One region of the Rossellomorea yichunensis genome, then DNA from elsewhere that is predicted to be linked to it. Evidence: predicted binding sites of a transcription regulator. Region 1 holds the regulator's gene; the other holds the start of a gene.
The links. Region 1 encodes LexA, which represses DNA repair genes until DNA is damaged. Its sites were predicted from a motif close to CGAACATATGTTCG; they were not measured.
Positions count from the first base shown of each region.

Region 1 (4,406 bases):
GGGATTAACTTACGCCCATGTAAAAATTGCCGTTTGCTCAGCAGTAGATAATTTGATTGAAAAAGGTTTAATCACTGTGACAATAGGATAATAAATTAGTAATTGGATAGTCTAAATCTGACTATCCTTTTCTACTGAATTCTTATGTAAGAAAATCTAACATTTCATTGACAGAACTCCTTACATTACATATAATAAGGTCAAGAAGGAAAACAAAAGGAGGAATCAGGATGAGCGGTAGTGAAATTCGTCGAACGATGGCATTATTCCCAATTAGTATTGTCATGCAGCTCACGGACCTAACAGCTCGTCAGATTCGATACTATGAAGAGCACCAATTGATCAGCCCTGCACGTACTGAGGGGAATCGCAGGCTCTTTTCCTTGAATGACATTGATAAGTTATTAGAAGTAAAGGATCTGTTAGATCAAGGCATCAACATGGCTGGGATTAAGAAGATATATGCGGTATCCAGTCATAATGAAAGTAAAGTAGTATCTGACGTAAGCAATGAAAAGGAAGAAAAAGCACGACAGGATCTATCCGATGACGAGTTGCGTAAATTACTTCGAAATGAATTGATGCATTCCGGTCGATTTACTAAAGCATCTTTGCGTCAAGGTGACATGTCTCGCTTTTTTCATTAAATAAAACCTTTAATAAACTTGAGGAGGAAACACGTAAATGGCAAAGTATACTCGAGAAGATGTTTTAAGATTAGCGAATGAAGAAGGTGTAAAGTTCATCCGACTGCAATTCACTGACATTCTGGGGACGATTAAGAACGTAGAAATCCCTCTTAGTCAGCTTGAGAAGGCACTAGATAACAAGATGATGTTTGACGGTTCTTCAATTGAAGGGTTTGTTCGAATTGAAGAATCAGATATGTACCTATTCCCTGATTTAGACACTTGGTTAGTATTCCCATGGACAGCTGAAAAAGGAAAAGTAGCCCGACTGATCTGTGATATCTACAATCCAGATGGCACTCCATTCGAAGGAGATCCGCGTAACAATTTAAAGCGCATCTTAAGTCAAATGGAAGAGCTAGGGTTTACTGACTTCAATCTTGGACCTGAGCCAGAATTCTTCCTCTTTAAATTAGACGTAAATGGTGAGCCGACATTAGAATTGAACGATAACGGTGGCTACTTCGATTTAGCTCCTACAGATTTAGGGGAGAACTGCCGTCGGGATATCGCATTAGAACTAGAAGAAATGGGCTTTGAAATCGAAGCATCACACCACGAAGTTGCACCTGGTCAACATGAGATCGACTTTAAATATGCAAGTGCATTAAGAGCATGTGATGATATCCAAACATTTAAACTAGTGGTTAAAACGATTGCACGCAAGCATGGATTACACGCAACATTCATGCCTAAGCCTCTATTTGGTGTAAATGGATCGGGAATGCACTGTAACATGTCCCTATTCAAAAATGGGGAAAACTCTTTCTTCGATGAAAAGGGAGATCTGCAATTAAGCGATACAGCTCGTCAATTCCTTGCAGGTATCATTAAACATGCAACTGACTTTACAGCGATCACTAACCCGACTGTAAACTCATACAAGCGTTTAGTACCTGGATATGAAGCACCTTGTTATGTTGCATGGTCTGCTCGTAACCGCAGCCCATTAATCCGTATCCCTGCTTCTCGTGGATTAAGCACACGTGTTGAGGTCCGTAGTGTTGACCCGGCCGCAAACCCATACTTGGCGATGGCTGTATTACTGGCTGCTGGATTGGATGGAATCAAGAATAACCTTCCAGCTCCTAAGCCAATCGACCGCAACATTTATGTTATGGATAAAAAAGAGCGTGAAGAAGCGGGAATCGTAGATCTTCCAGCAACTTTACACGCTGCATTAGAAAACCTTAAAACAAATGAAGTAATCGTTAAATCCCTTGGAGAACACATCTTCGAACACTTCGTTGAAGCGAAAGAAATCGAATGGGATATGTTCCGTACACAAGTACACCCATGGGAGCGCGAGCAATACATTCAAATGTATTAATCCTAAAAAAGTGTATTTTATTCAAAAGGAGTGGAGGCAGCATAAATGCTGCCTCCACTCGTTTTTTAGGCCATCAAAAATATAAGCCGCTATGTATACATAGCGGCTTATTACATATTAATGTACTTGACGATAAACTCCGACAACTTTTCCTAAAATGGATACATTTCGTAAAATGATCGGAGCCATGGTTGAATTCTCTGGTTGTAATCGGACATAGTCCTTTTCTTTAAAGAAGCGTTTTACAGTCGCTTCATCTTCCTCAGTCATCGCTACGACGATATCTCCATTGTTCGCTGTTTGTTGCTGACGCACGATAACAAAATCCCCATCCAAGATCCCGGCCTCTATCATACTGTCACCCATGATTTCCAGCATGAAGACCTGTTCATCCGAAGGTGCCATACGCTCAGGCAGTGGGAAGAATTCCTCGACATTCTCAACAGCCGTGATGGGTTGACCGGCTGTAACCTTACCGATTAAAGGAACGTTAACAACCCGCTGACGCGGTATCGTATCCTCTTCAAGATTTAAGATTTCGATGGCTCTTGGTTTAGTGGGATCTCTACGAATAAGACCTTTACTCTCTAACCTGGCCAGATGTCCGTGTACGGTGGAACTAGAAGCAAGACCAACGGCTTCCCCGATTTCCCGTACGGAAGGTGGGTACCCTTTTTCTCTTACTGCAATTTTAATATATTCTAGTATGTCCTGCTGTCTTTTAGACAATTTTGTCATGTTCACGCACCTCTATTATAGATCTTATGTTCCCATTATAGCATGTCTTTCCAGCCGATACAAACATAAGTTCGAATTTCTGTTGACACCAAACGAATGTTCGTATTACAATGAATATAACAAAAACAGAACAAACATTCGTATGGAGGTATTTTTTATGTTAACACACATTTGGAATCGTTTCTCTTACATTATTATATTATTTATTTTAGCGCTTTTATCTGCAGCCTATTTGCTAGTGGTCATGGCAAACCAGCCGTCATATCAAAGCATCACCGTTCAGGATGGAGACACACTATGGACTATTGCCAAACAGTACAATGAAGAATATTCTATGACGGTGGAAGAATTTATCGCTTGGGTCGGAGAGGAAAATAATCTCACATCATTCTCAATCAAACCCGGTGAATCACTTGTGTTACCTATAGAAAATCCAACATTATCCACCCATTCAGACTATGAATTGGTAATGAACGAAGAATAGAGGGATAGAAGATGAAGGCAGTAATTTACTGCAGAGTCAGTACAAAGAAAGACACGCAGGAAACATCCTTGGAACGTCAAGAAGAGGAATTAGTGAAATTAGCACAAGAACACCAATACGAAGTGGTTGCTATCATAAAAGATCAAGCAAGCGGTTTTGAGTTGGATCGCCCTGGTGTTCTTGAACTTCTTGATTTGATTAAAGAGGAGTCGATTGAGGCTGTTCTCATACAGGACGAAACAAGAATTGGTAGAGGGAATGCCAAAATTGCTCTTATTCATTGTTTATTAAAAGAGGAAGTCAAGATCATCAGTCAAACACATAGTGGGGAGCTTCACTTATCTGAATCAGATTCTATGGTGATTAATATTGTAAGTATGGTTGAGGAGTATCAAAGGAAACTCCATAATTTAAAAATCAGACGAGGTATGAAAAGGGCAGTGGAAAATGGTTTTCAACCTCATAAAAATCTAAAAAATAAAGGGAATGCAGATGGAAGAGAGCGGATTGAAGTACCCGTTGAGGAAATTGTCAGGTTAAGAAAGAACGAACTGACATTTGCTGAAATTGCAGCCACTTTAAGAGGGTTTGGGTATAATGTCTCCAAAGCTACCGTACATAGGCGTTTCAAAGAATATATGTCTTCATTGGAAAATGCGTAACTCTTGTTTTATCTCCTTTAATCTAGTAACATGACGATAGAATTAAGCTTTACTATTGGTTGTGTATTAGATTTTGCTTACTATGCAATAAAGGAGTTTTTATAGATGCTTTCAAAAACAAAAATGAATCGAATCAATGAACTTGCCAAGAAGTCCAAGAGTAGCGGACTAACCGAACAAGAAGCAAAAGAGCAGTCCAAGTTGAGAAAAGAATACCTGGAAACGTTTCGTCAATCGATGAAAGGGACCATTGAAAATACAAGAATATTTGATCCGGAAGGTAATGAAGTGACGCCTAAGAAGATTCAGGATATACAGACTAAGAAGAAAATGAACTAAATGAATGAACTGCCAGGTCCATATTATATGGACCTGGCAGTTTTTTTCATCTTCACCCCTTATGAAATCATAAGGTTTTTTATTTTCAACGATCATAAAGTCATGTTATCATTCAAGATAGTTGTATAAACTATCAAAGAAGATTAATATTAATAAGGTACATT
Region 1 covers NZ_JAVYAD010000001.1:746,268-750,673, forward strand. The annotation lists gene RSX31_RS03670 (methionine gamma-lyase family protein) at 1-91, shown strand, start outside; gene RSX31_RS03675 (MerR family transcriptional regulator) at 231-647, shown strand; gene glnA (type I glutamate--ammonia ligase) at 685-2,019, shown strand; gene lexA (transcriptional repressor LexA) at 2,137-2,757, opposite strand; gene yneA (cell division suppressor protein YneA) at 2,915-3,241, shown strand; gene RSX31_RS03695 (YneB family resolvase-like protein) at 3,253-3,903, shown strand; gene RSX31_RS03700 (DUF896 domain-containing protein) at 4,009-4,242, shown strand.

Region 2 (4,406 bases), on a different contig from region 1:
TCGCGCCATAGTTCGTTCATCCTTCCGCCTTGAGCTCAAGAATGGTATCACGAAGCTGTGCAGCTCGCTCAAAGTCCAATGCCTTGGCTGCTTCCTTCATTTCCACTTCTAAGCTAGCAATAAGTTTTTGTCGCTCCGGTTTAGACATATTCGAAACTTTTGTCTGTTCTCCTTCATAAACCCCTGCTTCTTCTGCGGCATGAGTTGCCCTGATGACATCACGGATTTCTTTTTGTATGGTCGTCGGGGTAACGCCGTGTTTTTCATTATATTCTTCCTGTATCGTCCGACGACGTTCTGTTTCATCCAGTGCTTTTTGCATAGAGTCGGTAATTTTGTCCGCGTACATGATGACCTTACCGTTACTATTACGAGCTGCACGGCCAATCGTCTGGATAAGGGAACGTTCAGAACGCAGGAACCCTTCCTTATCGGCATCCAATATGGTGACGAGCGATACTTCGGGAATGTCCAATCCTTCACGGAGCAGGTTGATTCCCACTAATACATCATATTTACCTAAACGGAGGTCGCGAATAATTTCAATCCGTTCCAAGGTTTTGATTTCTGAATGCAGATATTGAACTTTAATACCCATTTCCTTTAAGTATGCCGAGAGATCCTCAGACATTTTCTTCGTAAGGGTAGTCACAAGGACACGTTCATTTTTCTCGATACGTTCGTTGATTTCACCCAGAAGGTCATCGATTTGTCCTTCGATGGGACGTACTTCGATGATCGGATCCAGCAGTCCTGTTGGACGAATGATCTGCTCGACCATCTCAGGACTATGCTCCAACTCATATGGTCCTGGAGTTGCCGAAACATAGAGGAGCTGCTGGGTTTTCTTCTCAAACTCTTCAAAGCGCAGGGGACGATTGTCCATGGCTGAAGGCAGACGGAAGCCGTGATCCACAAGCACCTTTTTACGGGCCTGGTCCCCGTTAAACATCCCCCTGATTTGAGGTAACGTCACATGGGACTCGTCGACCACAATTAAGAAATCGTCTGGAAAATAGTCCAGAAGAGTATACGGAGTCGATCCTGACGGCCTTAGTGTCAGGTGACGGGAGTAGTTTTCAATCCCCGAGCAAAAGCCCATCTCCCTCATCATTTCTAGATCATAACGTGTCCGCTGCTCCAGACGCTGAGCCTCGAGCAGTTTATTTTCTTCTTTCATGATGACTAATTGCTCTTCAAGTTCTTTTTCAATATTTTTGATGGCTACCTGCAATTTTTCTTCACGGGTTACGAAGTGGGAAGCCGGGAAAATCGCGATATGGTCTCGTTCGCCCATGATTTCACCTGTCAGGGCATCCACTTCACGAATCCGGTCAATTTCATCTCCGAAAAACTCTACACGCATACAGTGTTCATCCCGGGAAGCCGGGAAAATTTCCACTACGTCGCCTCGCACACGGAAAGTTCCACGCTGAAAATCGATGTCGTTTCGTTCATATTGGATATCCACAAGCTTACGCAGCAATTGATTTCGTTCGATTTCCATTCCTGTACGCAGGGAAAGAACGAGCTCCCGGTATTCCTCCGGGTTACCTAAACCGTAAATACAGGATACGCTGGCAATGATGATGACATCTTTTCGCTCAAACAAGGAAGATGTGGCGGAGTGTCTGAGTTTATCGATTTCATCATTGATGCTTGCATCCTTCTCGATAAACGTATCCGTCTGAGGAACGTATGCCTCCGGCTGATAATAGTCATAGTAACTGACAAAATATTCAACGGCGTTATCAGGGAAAAACTCTTTAAATTCACTGTAGAGCTGCCCCGCCAATGTTTTATTATGAGCAATGATGAGGGTCGGCTTTTCAACCTGCTTGATCACATTGGAGACAGTGAATGTCTTTCCTGTCCCTGTAGCTCCAAGTAAGGTTTGATGACGTTTCCCTTCATTTATGCCTTGAACTAATTTTTCAATTGCCAGGGGCTGATCTCCCTCTGGTTTATATTTAGACTTGAGCTCGAATTGATCTTTCACCGTGAAACCTCCTATTATAAAGGACTGCTACCTTGTATTTACCTACTTATATCCATCTTAAACACTGTCCATTCTTCTATACACATTCTACCACATTTCCTACAGTATTAACCAACAATAAGCGAACAAAAGTTCGTTTTTTTATTTTTGTATAGTTCACATCATCCTGCTTGTGGATAACTTTTGAAGAAGAAAACGTTTAGAGGCTTGAATCATGATTTCGACATTTTACGGGAGGGAGCAAGGAGCATATAAGAAATTTTCGACATAATCCGAGCATTTCTATACACACCCTGTGCACAACTATGTGTATAAGTCGATATCCGTTGTGGAAAATCCCTAAACTTATTCACAATTCGTCAAATTTCTTGTGCACAATGTTGATGAATGCGGATTCAATTTGTGAATAACATGTCCACCCCCTTACTTATTCACACTATTCTTTATTTATCCACAATTAAGACATTTCTATCTGAAATGATTTCTATCACCTCATTAAGCTTTTCCCGACCCAATTATTCATCTAGGCATATATCTAATAATTGATTGACTATTCTGTCTTATTTCCAATAAGCTTTCTTATAAGTTCTACAAAAAAATACATATTGTTTAGGAGGAATGTATGAAAAAATCTAAATGGCTACAAGTCGCCGGTTCCCTTAGTTTAACTGGATTCCTGCTGAGTTCCACAATCACCCCGATGTCACCATCGATCGCCTCTCATGGAGTGGCACAAGCTGAAGTTGTCGATTCACTCGAGTTGCAAAAGGCGTTCCAACAAGCAGCGCGGGAATTCAATGTCCCTGTTGAAATTCTACTTGCAGTGGGTTATAACGTATCACTGTGGGAGCATCATAACGGAAAGCCAAGTGCTTCCGGAGGCTACGGATTGATGCATCTTACGGATGTTAATACTGATAGTTTAGAAGATACCCACAGCGATGAACCCGCTCATATGTTTTTATCCGGTAAAGAGGACGCAGACACTCAACCGTTGGAAAATTCAGCCCTGAAAATAGAATCTACATTAGACATCAATGATTCAAAACTTCACACTCTGAATACCGCAGCTGAACTACTCTCTCTTCAACCAGAAACGTTAAAAGAAAATAAGAAGCAAAATATCCGCGGTGCTGCAGCAATTCTGGCACAGTATGCCAAAGATACCGCTGGAGGGACACCTTCTGATGTAAATGAATGGTACGGGGCAGTCGCTAAATACAGCGGTTCATCCGACTATACGGGAGCAAAGGACTTTGCGGACCGTGTATACGAGACAATCAACGCTGGAGTAACTAAACAAACAGAGGATGGCTCCTCCTTAACTTTAGCCGCAAAACAAACCAAACCGAATAAAGAATCATTCCAATCATTAAACTTAAAAATGGACACTGAAGAATCCGAAGCCGATTGTCCGAATGGCCTCGCATGTCATTACGTTCCGGCAGCTTACAAGAAAATTGACTGGGGTGGCGGGACCTACTATGAAACTTCATACGGCAATTACGACATTGCAAACCGTCCACATGACAATCAGGAAATCAAGTACATCGTCCTCCACGACACAGAAATCAGCTATGACTTAACCAAAACTGTGTTCCAGCGGGAATGGACTCAAGCTTCCGCTCATTATGTGATCCGTTCTTCCGACGGTGATATCACCCAAATGGTGGACAATAAAGATGTAGCCTGGCATGCTGGCAACTGGTATTTCAACTCCAAGAGCATTGGTATCGAGCACGAAGGTATCGCCATTGAAGGGGCAGCCTGGTATAACGAACAGCTGTATCATGCATCAGCCCGATTAGTAAAGCATCTTTCTAAAAAGTTCAATATTCCATTGGACCGCGATCATATCATTGCCCATGATGAGATACCCGGGACGACAGCTGCAAGACAACCTGCTATGCACTGGGATCCAGGTCCATTCTGGGATTGGGCACATTATATGCAAATCCTTGGAGCTCCCCTGGAGTCAGGAAAAGGACAAAAAGGCATCGTCCAAATCCGACCGAATTTCAAAACAAACAAACCGATCCTTCAGACTCCATCAGGAGAACCTGTACCTGAACAATCGGCAAATTTTGTGTATTTGTATACAGCTCCAAGCTTTGATGCTCCGTTAATCAAAGACGCTGCCCTACCGAACGCCCACCCACTCGATGCGTCCAATTGGGGCAACAAGGCGGTTACAGGGCAAACCTTTTACAAGGCAGAAAAACAAGATGACTGGACAGCGATTTGGTACGCAGGACAAAAAGCGTGGTTTTATAACCCTAAAGGAACGAATACAACAAAAGGATCAGGCATTGTGATCACACCTAAGGAAGGAACTTCGGGCATCCCTGTTTATGGACTGGCCTATCCAGAAGAAGAAGCTTTTCCTGATGGCATCCCGGTAAGAGGA
Region 2 covers NZ_JAVYAD010000005.1:327,581-331,986, forward strand. The annotation lists gene uvrA (excinuclease ABC subunit UvrA) at 1-9, opposite strand, end outside; gene uvrB (excinuclease ABC subunit UvrB) at 17-1,999, opposite strand; gene RSX31_RS15545 (N-acetylmuramoyl-L-alanine amidase) at 2,622-4,406, shown strand, end outside.
Region 2: uvrB (excinuclease ABC subunit UvrB) is a predicted target of LexA. The motif match lies at 2,122-2,135, and genes of this name have one in related genera.